One region of the Streptomyces glycanivorans genome, then DNA from elsewhere that is predicted to be linked to it. Evidence: riboswitches for the same ligand, from Rfam matches in the RefSeq annotation. Region 1 holds a riboswitch; each other region holds the start of a gene.

Region 1 (5,652 bases):
CCGCTGTTCCCGTACAGCAGGCACCCGCACCGCTCCGCCGGGCTGCCCTGCCGGACCGGCGAGTCGGTCGTGTCCGTGGACGGTGACGGGACGGTGCGCCGCTGCCACTTCGTCCGTGCCGAGCTGGGCAATCTCTACGACGGCAGCTACCGGGACGCGCTCGGCCCGCGCGGCTGCCCGCTCGATGTGTGCGACTGCCACATCGGCTATGTGCACCTGGAGACGCTGCCGTTGTACGACGTCTTCGCGGGCGGAGTGCTGGAGCGGATACCCGCGGACCCGGCGCGGGTGCTCGCGGACCCGGCACAGGTGCTCGCGCGCCCTGCACTGGTGCCCGTCTGCACGCCCTCACCCGCCGGACCGGTGCCGGCAGCCGCTCCGGACGGACCCGTGTCACCAGGCCCGTCCCGGAGTCTGCTCCCGTTCGTCGGCCGCTGACGGGAAGCGTCGGGGTCCGACAGCCCCGGAGGGTCGGCGGAGTCCGACGAGGCGCCGGGTTCCGCGCGGTCAGAGCGGCAGCAGGTCGGGGCGCTTGGCCTCGACGTGGTCACCCGAGGACTCCCCGCGCAGCCTGCGGCCGATCCACGGGACCAGGTACTCCCGCGCCCACTGGATGTCGTCCCGCCGCACCTCCAGCGTCCCGCGCTGAGCCTGCGGGGGCCACACCTGGTCGGGGTCGGCCGGCACGTCGAGGCCGAGGACCTGGGCGGCGCGCAGCGCGACCCGGGTGTGTCCCTCCGCCGAGAGGTGCAGCCGGTCGTTGTCCCAGGCCCGCCTGTCCTGCACGGACCGCAGGGACCACAGGTCCAGGACCGGGCAGTCGTAACGGTCGGCGATCGACCGGACGTGCGCGGTGTACATGGCGATCTTGCCCCGCAGGTGCTTGAGGACAGGGATGCCACGGGTGTCGAAGCCGGTGGTGACCAAGACGGTACCGACCGATTGCGTCAGGTCGGCCACCGCACGCTCGAAGCGTTCGGCCACGTCGTCCGGGTCGGAACCGGGACGGAGGATGTCGTTGCCGCCCGCGCAGAAGCTCACCAGATCAGGTGCCAGCTCCTTGGCGCGGGGGACCTGTTCCTCGACTATCTGGTCGAGGAGGCGTCCGCGTACGGCGAGATTGGCGTACCGGAAATTCCCGTGCGGGTCGTCCACGGGCCCGACCATCGCATCGGGGACCGGGAGCTGGTCCGCGAGGAGGACCGCGAACCGGTCCGCCCAGCCGACGAGGGTCCCGCCGGGGCCGGGGTCTCCGACGCCCTCGGTGAAGCTGTCGCCGATCGCCGCGTACGACCCGATGATGCCTCGTCTGTTGTTTCTCGAATCGTCTGCCACAAGGGCTTATCTTGCACCTTCGAATGTGACCTACGCGACCGTAATAAGGGGTTGACGGTTGGTGAGAAAGACCACCCGGTCAGTTTTTGGTAAAGCAGGAATAAGGAGAGGGGCGGTGCGCCCCGGCGCACCGCCCCTCTCCTCGACCCTCAGGTGGTGTGCCTCAGACGGACACGCCGTGCGAGCGCAGGTAGGCGATCGGGTCGACGTCCGAGCCGTAGCTCGGACCGGTCCGGACCTCGAAGTGGAGGTGCGGGCCGGTGGAGTTGCCGGTGGAGCCGGAGAGGCCGATCTGCTGGCCGCCGGTGACGGTCTGGCCGGTCGAGACCTCGAGCGAGGACAGGTGGGCGTACTGCGAGTACATCCCGTCGCTGTGCTGGATGACGACCTCGTTGCCGTACGAGCCGCTCCAGCCGGCGGACACCACGGTGCCATCGCCGATGGACCGGACGCTGGTGCCGGAGGCCGCCTGGAAGTCGGAGCCGGTGTGGTAGCCGCTGGACCAGCTGGCGCCGGAGGCGCGGTACTGGGTGGTGACGTTGGGGTTCTCGACCGGAGTGGTCCAGCCGGAGGCGGTGCTCTCCGACGCGCTGGAGTCGGCGGTCTTCGCGGCGGCCTCCTGGGCCGGGGCCGGAGCCTTCTCGGCCGGGGCGGACTTCTTCGCCGTCGACGGGGCTGCCTTGGAGGGTGCGGCCTCCGAGGAGCCGGACGCCTTGGCGCCGAGCGTCAGCTTCATGCCCGGGAGGATCAGGCTCGGGTTCTCGCCGACGACGTCACGGTTGTCCTTGTACAGCTTCTGCCAGCCGCCCTTGACCTCGTGGTCGGCAGCGATCTTGGCCAGGTAGTCACCGGAGACCACGGAGTAGGTCTTCGGGGAGCTCTTCGCCGCCGAGGCGGGAGCGCTCTGGGCCGCGACGGACTTGGCCGGAGCCGCCTGCTCGGCGGCGTGGGCGCCGGTGGCGCCGATCAGCGGGAGGGCGAGAACGGCGCCACCGGTCCCCGCGGCAAGGACGCCTCGGGAGATCGGGCCGGTCTTCGTACGACGGTGCTTGCCTTTTGCGGGCATGGGGGATTTCCTCTCCGGCGCCTGCGAGGTGAGCTGTCGGGTTCGGACTGGAGATGCCCGGCCGCACTAAGTGCGACTTGACCCCAAGCCGTGCCGGATCGCTCCGGACGGCGGCCTACCTGGTTCCCCCGCTCCTGCCACACGTGAGTCGGTGCGGATTCCGGGCGGCGGCAGGATTAGGCGTTCCGTCCGGATTGATGGTGACCGTAAGCGAGCCGGGATGCTGCGAACAAGCCGCCGATTGCGAACCGGAATCCACGCTTCATTTCCGTCGCGGAATTCCCGTCACACTCCGTGGATTACGGATCTTGGCTTTCCGCGCGGGGTCCGGAATACCCATCGGCACGTTCACCACACACCGTCACGGATATGATCCCGCTCACCCGCCTCACCTCATCTCCCTTACAAGCAGGGCATGTTCTATTAAATGCAGCAATACGGACATGTCGCCGCTCCTCCCGCCCGATGACCCGCCGCCTCCATGACCGAGACGGTTGCCTGATGCAGCCATGTCGTATCGTCGCGAGCGTGCCCCCGTCGGCGAGCGGCGCCGACGCCCGACACTCCAGGAGCCCTTGTGACGCAGCTGCCAGAGGTCCCGCCGGCCGGCCACGGACCCAAGGACGTCGCCCTGACCGGCGTCCGCAACTTCCGCGATGTCGGCGGGCTTCCGACCGTGGACGGCCGCACCGTGCGCCACGGGCGGCTCTACCGCAGCGGTCACCTCGCGAACGCCACCGAGGCCGACGCCTCGTTCCTCGCCGGGCTCGGCCTGCACACCATCTTCGATTTCCGCAATGCCGCCGACCACAAGCTGGACGGCCTCGACGTGGAGCTGCCGGGCGTCCGGAATGTCAGCATTCCTCTTTCGGACCCGGCCGACGGCGCCGAGTTCTGGCGGCTGGTGCGCGACGGGAACATCCAGCAGTTGCGCTCGATCCTGGCGGACGGCAAGGGCACGGAGCGGATGGTCGCCTCGTACCGCTCGATCATCAAGGACCGCACCGCCGAACACAGCCGCGTGCTCCACGCGCTGGCGGAGGACAGCGTGCCGGCACTGATGCACTGCGCGGCGGGCAAGGACCGCGCGGGCCTCTCGATCGCGGTCGCGCTGCTGGCGGTCGGTGTCGAGAAGGAGGCGATCGAGGCCGACTACCTCAAGTCGAACGACGCGCACCGCCGCTACAAGGTCCGGCGCAGCGACACCTCGCCGGTGGGGATGTCCGACGAGGTGATGGAACTGCTCGACCCGCTCTTCGGAGCAGAGGCCGAATACCTGGCCGCGGCGTTCTCGACCATCGAGGAGGTCTGGGGCAGCACCGACCGCTACCTCCTCGATGGGCTGAAGATCAGCCCGGAGACCCGCGCGAAGCTGCGCGAGCGGCTCGTCGAGGACGCGTGAGCCCGAGGCTCAGCCCTTTCCGGCGACCGTGAAGAGGAGGAAGAGGAAGGCCGCGACGACGTGTCCGGCCACCAGATAGGCGAAGAGCCGGATCACGACACCACGGGGCATCCGCCGCTCCTGGGTGTCCGCGCTCTTCGGCCGGCGCGGGGTGAGGGGGTCGTAGTGCTCCGAATCGGACATGTCAGTCCTCTCTCCCGGCCTGCCGGGCCGGGGTGTCGGTCGGGGTTGCGGTCCGCGTGACGAAGGTGTCGCACGGCGTGGGGCTCGCCGGATCAGAGCCGGTGGGCCCCGCCGCCGAGGCAGAGGTCGGTGGTCGGGCTCTGCAGCAGCGTGTGGACGAACAGCAGGCGCGCCCCACCGATGTCGAGCGCCGCGATCCGGTGCGGGGTGAGTGAGTCGAAGTGCGCGCTGTCACCCGGGTCGAGGTCGTGCACGGTGTCCCCGAGCACGACACGCAGCCGGCCGTCGAGGACGTACAGCCACTCCTCTCCGGGATGGACGCGGACGAGGTCTCCCTCGGTGCCGTAGGGGACCCGCACCCGCAGTGCCTGCATGGCACGGCCCGAGCCGCCGGCCTGGCGGTAGAGCCAGCCGCCGCCTTCGGTGCCGCCCACACCCTCGAGCGGGCCGCCGCGGACGATCGCGTCACGTTCGGGCGGGATCTCGCCCAGGAGCTCGGAGACGGTCGTACCGTAGACGCGGGCGAGGCCCAGCAGCATCGGCAGCGAGGGCTGCCTCCGGCCCGTTTCGAGCCGGGAGAGGTGGGCCGGGGAGAGTCCCGCCCGCCCGGCCGCGGCCTCCAGGGTGAGGCCACGGTTGCGGCGCAGGTCGCGCAGGCGTGGCGCGATCCCGGGAAGCTCGTCGGCACTCCCACCGTCAGGAGGATTCATGCCTCCATTGAGCCAGCATCTTTCCTCGGAGGCAAATAAGTTGCCTCCGAGGCAAAATCCTCAGCGGTTGGCGACCGCCTGCTTCACCAGGGTCCTGCCGAAGTCCCACATCAGCCCACCCCCACTGTGCGCGTCGTCCATGACTGCGGTGAAGGCGGTCACGAAACGATCGACCTCCGGCTCCCCGATGACCAGCGGCGGGATCAGCTTGATCACCTCCAGGTGATCACCGGAGACCTGGGTGAGGATCCGGTGCTTCTGCAGCAGCGGCACCACGACCATCTGCGCGAAGAGGCCCTTGCGGGCGGCCTGCAGCATCGCCCACCGGCTTCGGAGCCTGAGAGAGGAGGGCCGGCCGAACTCGATGCCGATCATCAGCCCTCGTCCGCGGACCTCGTGCAGCAGTTCGTAGCGTCCGACGAGCGCGGCGAGGCGTTCGCGCAGCAGGTCACCGGTGCGACGGGCGTTCGCGACGGTCTCCTCCTCCTCCATCACCGCGAGGACGGCCAGCCCGGCGGCCATGGCCTGCGCGTTGGATCCGAAGCTCGCCGAGTGGACCAGGACTCGGTCCATGGACGAGTAGACGCGCTTGAAGATCCAGTCCTTCCCGAGAGTCGCGCCGACCGGCACGTAGCCGCCGGACAGGGCCTTGGCGACGCAGAGCAGATCGGGCTCGACCCCCTCCTCGTGCTGGTAGGCGTAGAAGTCTCCGGTCCTGCCCAGCCCGGTCTGCACCTCGTCCACGATGAGTACGGCCTTGTGCCGGTGCAGCAGCTCCTGTGCCTCCCGCAGGAAACCGGGGGGTGAGGTGTGGACGCCCTTGCCCTGGATCGGCTCGACGACGAGCCCGGCGACGTCGCCACGCTTCAGCTCGCGTCGCAGCGCGTCCAGGTCGCCGAGCGCGATGGCCGTGTCGGGCAGCAGAGGCGCGAATCCGTCCCGGAAGCCCTTCTCGC
Region 2 (5,652 bases), 1.2 Mb from region 1:
CGGGCCCGCCCGCAGCGTGGAGGCTGTGGGTGCGTACGCGGGCCGGGCAGCCCGTGCGCTCCGGCACTCCGGCCGGGTCGGGGAACTGACCGGGCGGCATCGGGTCGCAGGGAGTGTCGACACCCAGCGGGCCGCGCGGCAACACGGGAGAGCCGCAGTCGGCCGTCCCCCGGCCCCGCTTCGACGGCAGCCACGCGTACGGGCCCCTGCCGAGGTCAACGACGTCCCCACCCGTGATCGACATGGGGCGATTATGCCGACCTGGATCCGGCCGCGCGTTCGAACTCGGCCAGGACTCCGCCTCGATGGCGCGATCCGGCCCCCCTCCCGGACGGTTCGCGACCCAGTGGTGACCGTCCGGGGTCGTCAAAGATCGCCACCATGGGTGACTTAACGCTCGATGTACGACATGTACCCCACTGGGTTCAGACCGTTGAACGCATACCCGAACCACGACGACGGAACCGGATTGAGCCGACTACCCACCGAGCATGGCTGAAAACCGCCGCTATACCGATCATGGAGTTGCGAACACTCTGCTTGTTCTTGCTCGAACAGCATGGGTAACATGCAGAATTGAACAAGCAGGAGTCGATTTCACCCAGCCCACCCCACCGGGTGCGAGCAGCAGCGGAAGCGGAGTTCGGACATGTCGCATGTCGAGACCGAGACAGCCGGCCAGCCGGAGTGCTGGCGCCGCGCAGCCGAGGTGGCTGCCGACCGGAAGGCGGCCCTGCCCGCCACCGGTGAGCGCATCGCAGTCGTCGGCTGCGGAACCTCGTACTACATGGCGCAGGCGTACGCCGCGCTCCGCGAGTCCTCGGGACAGGGCGAGTCGGACGCGTACGCCGCCTCGGAGTTCCCCTTCGGGCGTGCGTACGACCGGGTCGTCACGCTGACGCGTTCGGGGACGACGACCGAGGTCCTCGACCTCCTGACCCGGCTGCGAGGCACGGCCCGGACCGTCGCCGTGACCGCCGACCCGCGGACCCCGGTGATGGACGCCGCCGACGACGTGGTCGTGCTCGACTTCGCCGACGAGCGGTCCGTGGTCCAGACGAGGTTCGCGACCACCGCGCTGACCCTGTTCCGCGCCCATCTCGGGCTGCACACGGACGACGTCGTCCGGGACGCCGAGACCGCCCTGGCTGAGCCACTGCCCGAAGGCCTCGTGGAGTGCGAGCAGTTCAGCTTCCTGGGGCGCGGCTGGACGGTGGGGATCGCCAACGAGGCCGCGCTCAAGATGAAGGAGGCGTCCCTGTCCTGGACGGAGTCCTACCCGGCGATGGAATACCGTCACGGCCCCATCAGCATCGCCACGGCCGGCACCGCGACCTGGATGTTCGGCGAAGCTCCGGAAGGACTGCGGGAACAGGTGCAGGCGACCGGGGCCCGCTGGGTGGAGAGCGGTCTGGACCCCTTGGCCGACCTGGTCAGGGTTCAGCGTCTGGCGATCGCGCGTGCGGCGGCCCGGGGGCTCGATCCCGATGTGCCGCGTCACCTCACCCGGTCGGTGGTGCTCGGCACGGCCGCGGGGGCCTGACGCGTCAGGGCATGCTGCGGGCCGGACCGGCGAGCGGCCCGGCCCGGCGCGGCGGATCAGGATCCGCCGGCCGGGCGCGGCCGTCCTGCGGCCCGGTGCCCAGCCGTGACCGTGGAGGTCAGGCCTCTTCGAAGTAGGCGTCCAACGCCTCGTCGAGCTCCGCGGTCCACCCCTTGAGGTCGCTACGGGATCCGGCCTCGACCTCGGCGTTGAACCACCGGCGGCTCGACAGGTGGACGGTCACGGTGAACCGGCGTCCGAAGCGGCCGGTCCTGACCTCGACCGCGCCGATCTCGGACCAGTCGAACTCCGCCTCCTGGTCGTCGAGCCGGAAGCGGACACCTTCGGCGTCCACCCTGATGGATCCGCGTCGGTCACTGACCTCGAAGACGGGACCGTCCTCGCCTGCGGCCTTCTCCTCGACGCCGGCCGCCCCGGCGTCCGGCGCGACGTCCTCGGGCTCGACCTCTTCGTCCGGGGTCGCGTCGACGGATGCCGCGGAGTCGTCCACGGCCTCGTCCGCCACCCCCTCCGCGGGGGCTTCCGCGACCTCGGCCTCCCGGACCCCCTCGGGCTCCGCCTCCTCCGCTTCCGCCTCCGTCCGCGCGGGGGCAGGGGCCGTCAGGCCTGGGATGTACGCCGGATCTGTCCCCGCGGCGAACTCGGGCTTGGTGTTCGAATCTATGCGCTGCTCCACGGCGGGCAGTATGGACGACGAACCTGTACGAGACCAGTCGGCCTGCCCCGCCGGGCCTGTCGTCGGGACACCGCCCGCCCCGTCCTGCCTGACACCGCGGTCCGGTGACCTCGGACACGGACGGCCCCGGACAACGGAACGACGGGTGGTACGGGTTCCGCCGAACCCGTACCACCCGTCGTTCCGGTCCCTCCGTCACGCACCCGCGTGCCGGAGGTTTCGCCTGGGCGAGGACTCAGTAGGCCCCGAAGACGTTGTCGATCGAACCGTACTTGTCCGCGGCGTAGTTGCACGCGGCCGTGATGTTGGCGACCGGGTCGTAGCTGTCCGTCGACGTACCGGGCACGTGGTAGGCCTGGAAGGTCGGGTCGATGACCTGGAGCAGCCCCTTGGACGGGACGCCGTTGATCGCGTTGATGTCCCAGTTGTTGATCGCCTGGGGGTCACCCGCGGACTCACGGATGATGTTGCGGTGGATGCCCTCGTAGGTGCCGGGGATGCCGTGCTCCGCCATGACGGCGAGCGACTCCTTGATCCAGCCGTCGAGGTCGTTCGTGTAGCTGACCGGCTCGGCGGCGGGAGCGGCCTCGGCGGCGGGGGCGCCCTCCGCGGCGAGGGAGGTGTCCGTGCGCTCCGAGCGGTCGGCGCGGTCGGCACTCTTCTCGGCGCGGTCGGAGGACGCGGAGGCCTTGGACTCGGCCTTCTCCGACTTGTTGTCGGCCTTGGCGCCGATCGTCAGCTTCAGACCGGGGTGAATCAGGTCCGGGTTTCCGCCGACAGCCTTCTGGTTGTCCTCGTACAGAGCCTTCCAGCCACCGTTCACCGAATGCTCGCGAGCGATCTTGGCGAGGGTGTCACCCAAGATCACGGAATAGGTGGTGGCCTCGGACTTCTGCGCTGCAATTCCCTTGCCGGACGCGGCAGTCGAGGTCGCAGCCTTTTCGACGGCGGGCGACTGGGCCGGGGCCGCGAAGGCGCTGGTCGCACCGATCACGGGGAGGGCCAGGGCGGCTCCGCCCGTGGTCACGGCGATGATGCCGCGAGTGAGCGAACTGGTCCTAAAACGACGGGGCTTACCGATTTCGGGCATGCTGAATTCCTCTCCGTCGCCTGCGAAGTGAGCTGTCGGGTTCGGGCTGGAGATGCCCGGCCGCACATGAATGCGACTTCACCCCGAGCCGCTCCGGAAACCGGATCGGCACTTACTTGGGTCCCCCGCTCCTGCCGTACGAGAAGTGGTCGGGTAATCGGGCGGCGGCAGGATTCGGCGTTCCGCCCGGAGTGATGGTGACCGTAGGCGAGAAATAGGGAAAGGAACAAGCCTGGTTCAGTGATCACAATTCATTCGCAAGATCAATTCACGGGAATTCATGTAATCCACCCCACATCGCGCCATCCATTCCTCTTGGCGCAGAAGGGAACCGACTGCCACCCTCCCGCGTCCGGGCCGCATAAGGTGACCCTGGTCACGAAGTCCGATTCGGGCGATTTGCTCCAACGCGAAGGGGTTCAGGTCACACGAAATGGCCTTTTATGGATTACGGGATTAAATTCTAAAAACGTACTAAAACGGGCATACGACTCATGCCTGAAGCCGTCCCGCATACCTGGAACGCCGGCGTGGAACCGATCCGCCATGACTGAGAACCCTCACGCCTCGGCCCCGCGGATCACCGTCCTGCCCGTTCAGCCCGGGGATCCGCCCTTCCGCGTGGTGGAGATCGACGGAGAGGTCATCGGGAGCGCGACCGCCATGACGGACGTGCTGATCGCCGCCGCGACGGCCGGGATCCCGGTCCACGACCTCGACGACCCGGCCGCGGTCCGCTGGGTGGGGGGCGGCAAGCTCAGCTGGAAACCGCACTGAGTGGCCCAGGGGCCCGCCCGGGGGCCGCCGGGGGCTCCGGGCCGGCCGTCCTCCGGGGCCCTGACCCGGCCGTCAGGCCACGGACGGAGGCGTCGCGGCTGCCGGGACCCTCAGCAGGCCGAGAGCGGTGTCCGAGGTCCGCGTCGAGAGAGGTGATCCGGCGGGCGGACAACAGGATGGGCACTCCGCCCGGGACCGCGGTGACCGGTGCGGCCGGCCTGATGGTGCGGGGCGTCACGGCACATCGCTTCGTCACCGGAGGCTCCCCGGTCGTGCCGGGGCGGGCGACGCCGGTCCACTCGGCGTCCGGTAGGCCCGGGACAGGAGCTGACGCGGTTGACCAGGCCCCGGGGAGCCACGGACATCGGGCTCACCTCCACAGAGGAGAACGCGGAGTCGGCCCGGCGCGGCGGTGCGGACCACGTCGTCGTGTCCACCGGGAACGCCTTCGTGGCACCCGTCGTGGAGCTGACGGGTGCCACGAAGGCGTCCACCGTGTGTTCGACGGCGGCGGCGAGGCCGCCGTCAGGGCGCCGATGGACGTCGTGCGCCGCCACGGGAAGGCCCTTTCCACCTCGGGGCCCTCACCGGCGCGGACCCGGGCCCGGACATGCGGGAACGCTGATCAGGCGCACCGCGCCGTCGAGTCCCGGGCCGCCACGGGCGAGCTCCTGCCCGTCCCGTAGGAACGTCCGGGCGCGCCTGTCCCGCGGCGGTGAGCGGCGGGACGGCCCCTCAGGTCAGCCCAGGATCCGGATGGCGAGGGCGGGGCAGACGGCTGCGGCCTGCTCGACGTCGTCGGCACGGTCCGACGACGGGTTGGGGTCGAGCAGTACGGCGATTCCGTCGTCGTCCTGGTCGAACACATCGTCCGCGGCGACGACACACTGCCCTGACGCCACGCACTTGTCCTGGTCGAGAATCACTTTCATGGGCACTCCTTCGTCGTGATGTCCGCTGTGGGGTGGGGCGGGTGCCCGGGAGGTCACCAGGCCACGGGCAGTTCGTACACGCCGTACACGGACCCGTCGTGCTTGAAGGAGAGGTCCTCCAGGCCGGCGTCCAGGCGGAGGGTCGGGATGCGCCGGTAGAGGGTGCTGTAGACGACCTGGAGTTCCATGCGGGCCAGGGGCTGTCCCAGGCACTGGTGCACTCCGAAACCGAAGGCGACGTGACGCCGTGCGTCCCGCCCGATGTCGAGCCGGTCGGGGTCGGCGAAGACATCGGGGTCACGGTTGCCGATGTCGTTGGGCACGATGATCCCCTCGCCGGCCCGGATGACCTCGCCGCCGATCTCGATGTCCTCGACGGCCACGCGACGGCGGCCCCCGTGGGTGATGTTGAGATAGCGCAGCAGCTCCTCGACGGCGCCGGCGACCGTCTTCGGGTCGTCGGAGTCGCGGAGCAGGGTGAGCTGGTCGGGGTGCTCGAGCAGGGCGAGGGTGCCCAGAGCGATCATGTTGGCGGTGGTCTCGTGTCCGGCGAGCAGGAGGAGCACGCCCATCTCCGCCGCCTGACGGCGGGACAGTTCCCCGGCCCCGACGC
Region 3 (5,652 bases), 4.1 Mb from region 1:
CCCGGGCAGCACGTAGTGCAGGTGCTGGCGCGCGAGGCGGCGGACGTACGCGTCGTCCTTGAGCCGCGCCTTCTCGTCACGCAGCTCCTCGGTCCGCCGGTGGGCCTCCTGCGAGAGCCTCTCCTGTTCGGCGATCTGGTCGCGCTGGGAGATGTACTGCCGCATGGGGTACGCGAGGGCGACCACCAGCGAGCAGACGATCAGCGCGAGGAACGCGGCCCGGCCGGTGAGCCGGGAGCGCCGGGCCTGGCGGCGGTTCTGGGACCGGTAGACGCGGGCCGCCGTCTGCTCCCCCAGCAGCCGCAGCCTGGTCGCGGTGGAGAACCGGTCGCGGTCCTTCCCGGCCATGTCTCACGCCTCCCCGTTACGCACGTCCGTCCCCGCACACGGTACGGGACCGGATGCGGGGACGGACGGAGGCTGGTGCTCCGGACTCGGGCTGTCAGCCCTCGTAGCGGAACCGCGGGAACGCCGAACGCCCGGCGTAGACCGCGGCGTCGTCGAGGATCTCCTCGATGCGCAGCAGCTGGTTGTACTTGGCGACGCGGTCCGAGCGGGCCGGGGCGCCGGTCTTGATCTGGCCACAGTTCACGGCGACGGCGAGGTCGGCGATGGTGACGTCCTCGGTCTCACCGGAGCGGTGGGACATCATGCACTTGAAGCCGTTGCGCTGGGCCAGCTCGACGGCGTCGAGGGTCTCGGTCAGCGAACCGATCTGGTTGACCTTGACGAGCAGGGCGTTGGCCGAGCCCTCCTCGATACCGCGGGCGAGGCGCTCGGGGTTGGTGACGAACAGGTCGTCACCGACGATCTGCACCTTGGAGCCGAGCTTGTCGGTGATGACCTTCCAGCCCGCCCAGTCGTCCTCGTACAGCGGGTCCTCGATGGAGACCAGCGGGTACGCGGAGACGAGCTCCTCGTAGTACTCCGTCATCTCGGCGGCCGAACGGGACTTGCCCTCGAACTCGTAGACGCCGTCCTTGTAGAACTCGGACGCGGCGACGTCGAGCGCGAGCGCGATGTCGCGGCCCGGGACGTAACCGGCCTCCTTGACGGCCTCGAGGATGAGGTCGAGGGCGGCGCGGTTCGACTCGAGGTTGGGGGCGAAGCCGCCCTCGTCACCGAGACCGGTGGACAGGCCCTTGGTCTTCAGGACCTTCTTCAGCGTGTGGTAGATCTCCGCGCCCCAGCGAAGGGCCTCGGAGAAGGACTCGGCGCCGATCGGCGCGATCATGAACTCCTGGATGTCCACGTTGGAGTCGGCGTGCGAGCCGCCGTTCAGGATGTTCATCATCGGAACGGGCAGCAGGTGCGCGTTCGGGCCGCCGAGGTAGCGGAACAGCGGGAGGTCGGAGGCCTCGGACGCGGCGTGCGCCACGGCCAGCGAGACACCGAGGATGGCGTTGGCGCCGAGGGAGCCCTTGTTCTCGGTGGCGTCCAGGTCGAACATCGCCTGGTCGATGAGGCGCTGCTCGGTGGCGTCGTAGCCGACGAGCTCCGGGCCGATCTGCTCGATCACGGCGAGGACGGCCTTCTCGACGCCCTTGCCCTGGTAGCGGTTGGGGTCACCGTCGCGAAGCTCAATGGCCTCGAACGCGCCGGTGGAGGCGCCGGACGGAACAGCAGCACGTCCCGTGCTGCCGTCGTCGAGGCCAACCTCGACCTCGACCGTGGGGTTACCCCGGGAGTCGAGGATTTCCCTGGCTACGACGACGTCGATGGACGGCACGAGGCATCTCCTTCTGGGATCTGACACTGGTTGGGCAGGGTCACTGTGGCCTTGCGCCACGAGCCTAACCGTCTCGGCCCGCTGCGTCGGCCGCCAGCCCGTCCCCTGGGACGAAAAAGGACCCAAGGACCTGCATAACGGGCAAAGCTCCAGAATTCTACTGGCAAGTAACCACAAGAATTGAACGCCGGCCCCCCGGGGCGGGCAGGCGGCCGCGCACGGATCACGCCCACCGAGGGGCCCTGACACGGCCACGGCCCGGCGCGCGGGGGGTATGCGCGCCGGGCCGGGCCGCCGGGGCAGGAGGGGGACCCCGGGCCGTTTCCGACTACTTCAGGTGGAGCTGCTGACCCGGGAAGATCAGGTTCGCGTCGTCGACGATGTCGTCGTTCAGCTTGAAGAGCTTCTCCCAGCCACCCTTGACCTTCTTCGCGTCGGCGATCTTGCTCAGGGTGTCGCCGGCCTTCACCTTGTACTCGCCGTCACCCTTCTCGACCTTCTGGCCGGTCGGGGTGGTGACGGTCTTCTCGGGAGCCGTGCGCTTCTCGCTGCGCGTGGTGGGCTGCTCGGCCTTGCGCTCCGGCGCGGCCTGCGGGTCCGTGTCGCCGTTCTTCGCGGAGCCGGTGTCGACGCCCGGGTCCACACCGTCGTTCGTCAGGCCGCCGGCACCGGCGCAGGCCCAGGCACCCGGGCCCTGCAGGTCGAGGAGCTTCTCGGCGGCGGCTATCTGCTGGCCCTTGGTGGCCAGGTCGGCGCGGGCGGCGTACTGCGTACCGCCGGCCGCGGCCCAGCTGGACTGCGAGAACTGCAGACCGCCGTAGTAGCCGTTGCCCGTGTTGATGGACCAGTTGCCACCGGACTCGCACTGGGCGACGGCGTCCCAGGTGTCGACGGAGGCGGCGGAGGCACCGGTCGCGCCCATCAGCGGGACCGCGACGGCGGCACCGGTGACACCGGCCAGGGTCGCGATGCGAACGGCCTTGGACGGGCGACGGTGCTTGCCCTTGCTGGAAAGCAGCATGGTTCTCCTCACCGACGCCTACGAGGTGAGCTGTCGGGTTCGGGCCTGTGAGTTGCCCGGCCACCCGCACTCGCGGACGGCTTCACCCCCAGCCGGTCCCCCGCCCGTCCTCCGACGGCCGGAATGCCGGCACTTACCTGGGTCCCCCGCTCCTGCCTACGGCGCTTTACGCGTCGGTCCCCTTCGGCCGACGGCAGGATTCGGCGTGACGGTCGAAGGTGCCCGCGGTGCGAGCGGCTCCGACCGTAGACACACGCAACCCCCACATTCAAAGATGGACATAACGGCCAATCAGCCCTTAACGGTCCAGCCTCATGGTCCGTTTTCGCAGGTCATGGCCAAAGTGGACGGACCGGACGGACGGGGCGTGCCAGTTGAAGCAAAGAGACCCATGTCTCACTTACGCATAAGTGGACATAGGTCTCTTAACTACCCCCACTTTCGGGGTGTTTTCCCGCTTTTGATCAGTTGGCCGCGGCCGTCTCCGCCGCGGAGTCCTGCGCATCCGTCACGAGACCGAGGTTCAGGCTCTGGCCGGGCAGGATGAGGTCGGGGTCGGAGCCCAGCTCGTCCTTGTTGGCCTCGTAGAGAGCGGTCCAGCCACCGGAGAGCTCCTGCGCGTCGGCGATCGCCCAGAGGTTGTCGCCCTCTCGGACCGTGTACGCCTCCTCGGCGCCCTGACGGGCCTCGGAGTCGCCCCGGGAGGCGTGCCGGCCGGACTCGCGCCCCTCGTCCAGCTCCGACCCGGTGCTGCCCTCGGGAGCCGGGGTGCCACGGTGCTTCCCGCCCGTCTCGGCGTCACCCTTCGCGGCGTGACCACCCTTCGCCGCGCCGGACGTCTCGGACGCCTCGGGGGACGGGGTGGCGGACGGCGACGCGTCGGTGCTGCCCGCGTCGTCGCTCGCGTCCGCCGTGTCGCCGGCGGCGTTGCCCTTGGACTCGCCCTTCTCGTCCGCCTCGTCCTCCGACTCCGCGTCGTCCGCCGATCCGGCCGGATCCGACGCCTCGGAGGACGGGGTCCCGGTAGCGGTGTCGGAGTCCTCCGCCGACGGATCGCCGCCCGGGTCGATGCCCGGCAGCGTCCCGTCCAGGGCCAGCCCGGAGATCACGGCGCAGCTGGGCCACGCCTGCGGCCCCTTGTCCTCCAGCACCTTCTCGGCGACCGATATCTGCTGCGAGCGGCTCGCGAGGTCGGCGCGGGACGCGTACGCCGTGCCGCCGTAGGCACTCCAGGTGTCCTCCGAGAACTGCAGGCCGCCGTAGTAGCCGTTGCCCAGGTCGGCACTCCACATGCCGCCGCTCTCGCATTCGGCGACCCGGTCCCAGGTCGACGCGTCGGCGGCTTGAGCGCCGCCCGCACCGAGCAGGGGGATGGCGATGGCCGAGCCGGTGACGCCTGCGGCGACGACGATGGCGGGTGCCTGGCGAGGGCGACGGTGTCTGCCGGTCGCGGAGCCCATGGGATTGCCTTCCGTGTGACTGACATGTGACGGGTGAGTCGAACGGTGAACCTAGCCGTACTCGAACGTGTGTCACAAGTCGATGCAGCGGAGATCACGTGAAAGTCACAGAGTTGACAGCGTGTCACCTTTACCGGCCGGCCGTCCGGGACCGAACTCCACCGGAAGGGTGCGCAGTCCACGCATGATGAGCCCGCCACGCCAGCGCAAATCGGCAGGTTCCGCAGCGAGCCGCAGGTCGGGGAGGCGTCGCAGCAGCGTCGCCAGAGCCACCTGACCCTCCAGACGGGCCAGCGGAGCTCCCAGGCAGTAGTGGATTCCGTGGCCGTAGCCCAGATGCTGATTGTCACTCCGAGCGAGATCCAGGGTGTCCGCATTCTGGAATCTGTCCGGATCCCGATCCGCGGCGGCCAGAACCACGAGTACGGGGTCCCCCGCCGCGATGTCCTGTCCTCCCAGGGTCACGGGCTCGGTGGCGTAGCGCCATGTCGCGAGCTCCACCGGCCCGTCGTAGCGCAGCAGCTCCTCGATGCCCGTGGCGAGCAGCTCCGACTCCCCTGCCGCCAGCGAGCGTTCCAGCCGCTCGCGCTGGGACGGATTGCGCAGCAGTGCGTAGGTGCCGTTGCCGATCAGGTTCACCGTCGTCTCGAAACCGGCGAACAGGAGGATGAAGGCCATGGCCGCGGCCTCGTTCTCGCTGAGGTGCTCGCCGTGGTCACTTGCCCGGATCAGCCCGGAGATCAGGTCGTCGCCCGGGTTCTCCCTCTTGCGGTGGATGAGCTCGGCGAGATAGCCGCGCATCTTCTTGACCGACCTGGCGACCCCGCCGCGCGGACCCCCGCCGTGCCGGATCATCATGCCCGCCCAGTCCCGGAAGTCGTCCTGGTCCTCGCGCGGCACACCCAGCAGGTCGCAGATCGCGTAGATGGGGAGGGGGAAGGCGAAGTCGTGGATGAGGTCCGCCTCCCCCTTCTCGGCGAAGCCGTCGATGAGGCTGTCCGTCAGCTCCTGCACGCGCGGCGCGAACTCCGCGACCCGGCGCGGGGTGAACGCCTTGGACACGAGCCGGCGCAACCGGGTGTGGTCCGGCGGGTCGATGTTCAGCAGATGCGTCATCAGCTCCGCCTTGCGCTCCCCGGGGATGCCCGTCTTGCCCTTGGCGTTCGCGGACCCCGCGTGGTGGGCCGGGTTCTTGGAGAGCCTGGTGTCGGCGAGCGCCTGCCGGGCATCGGCGTACCGGGTCACCAGCCAGGCCTCGACCCCGCTGGGCAGTGTCGTGCGGTGCACGGGACTGTGCTCGCGGAGCCATGCGTAGGCGGGGTACGGATCGGTGGCGAACTCCCAGGTGAAGAGTTCGGGCGCCGCGTCCGGCGCGGAGTGCGTATCGGGCGCCGCGTCCGGCGCGGAGTGCGTATCGGGGCTGTCGTTCACTCCTCGACGCT

Evidence for each region. A riboswitch is a leader RNA that binds a small molecule or an ion and turns the genes downstream of it on or off. The one in region 1 is predicted to bind cyclic di-AMP.
Region 2: another riboswitch for cyclic di-AMP. It lies ahead of P8A20_RS08145 (transglycosylase SLT domain-containing protein); the one in region 1 lies ahead of P8A20_RS03350 (M23 family metallopeptidase).
Region 3: another riboswitch for cyclic di-AMP. It lies ahead of P8A20_RS21355 (LysM peptidoglycan-binding domain-containing protein); the one in region 1 lies ahead of P8A20_RS03350 (M23 family metallopeptidase).

What each region holds. Positions count from the first base shown of each region.
Region 1 is NZ_CP120983.1:735,640-741,291, forward strand. It holds gene P8A20_RS03340 (STM4011 family radical SAM protein) at 1-438, shown strand, start outside; gene P8A20_RS03345 (SGNH/GDSL hydrolase family protein) at 508-1,335, opposite strand; gene P8A20_RS03350 (M23 family metallopeptidase) at 1,499-2,401, opposite strand; cyclic di-AMP (ydaO/yuaA leader) riboswitch at 2,405-2,565, opposite strand; gene P8A20_RS03355 (tyrosine-protein phosphatase) at 2,979-3,803, shown strand; gene P8A20_RS03360 (DUF6126 family protein) at 3,813-3,986, opposite strand; gene P8A20_RS03365 (helix-turn-helix domain-containing protein) at 4,079-4,696, opposite strand; gene P8A20_RS03370 (aspartate aminotransferase family protein) at 4,757-5,652, opposite strand, start outside.
Region 2 is NZ_CP120983.1:1,888,547-1,894,198, forward strand. It holds gene P8A20_RS08130 (hypothetical protein) at 1-244, opposite strand, end outside; gene P8A20_RS08135 (SIS domain-containing protein) at 650-1,543, shown strand; gene P8A20_RS08140 (hypothetical protein) at 1,662-2,240, opposite strand; gene P8A20_RS08145 (transglycosylase SLT domain-containing protein) at 2,476-3,330, opposite strand; cyclic di-AMP (ydaO/yuaA leader) riboswitch at 3,333-3,492, opposite strand; gene P8A20_RS08150 (hypothetical protein) at 3,877-4,107, shown strand; gene P8A20_RS08155 (ferredoxin) at 4,848-5,039, opposite strand; gene P8A20_RS08160 (cytochrome P450) at 5,093-5,652, opposite strand, start outside.
Region 3 is NZ_CP120983.1:4,818,967-4,824,618, reverse strand. It holds gene P8A20_RS21365 (FtsB family cell division protein) at 1-348, opposite strand, end outside; gene eno (phosphopyruvate hydratase) at 443-1,729, opposite strand; gene P8A20_RS21355 (LysM peptidoglycan-binding domain-containing protein) at 2,058-2,750, opposite strand; cyclic di-AMP (ydaO/yuaA leader) riboswitch at 2,751-2,924, opposite strand; gene P8A20_RS21350 (transglycosylase family protein) at 3,215-4,210, opposite strand; gene P8A20_RS21345 (cytochrome P450 family protein) at 4,316-5,641, opposite strand; gene P8A20_RS21340 (nucleoside triphosphate pyrophosphohydrolase) at 5,638-5,652, opposite strand, start outside.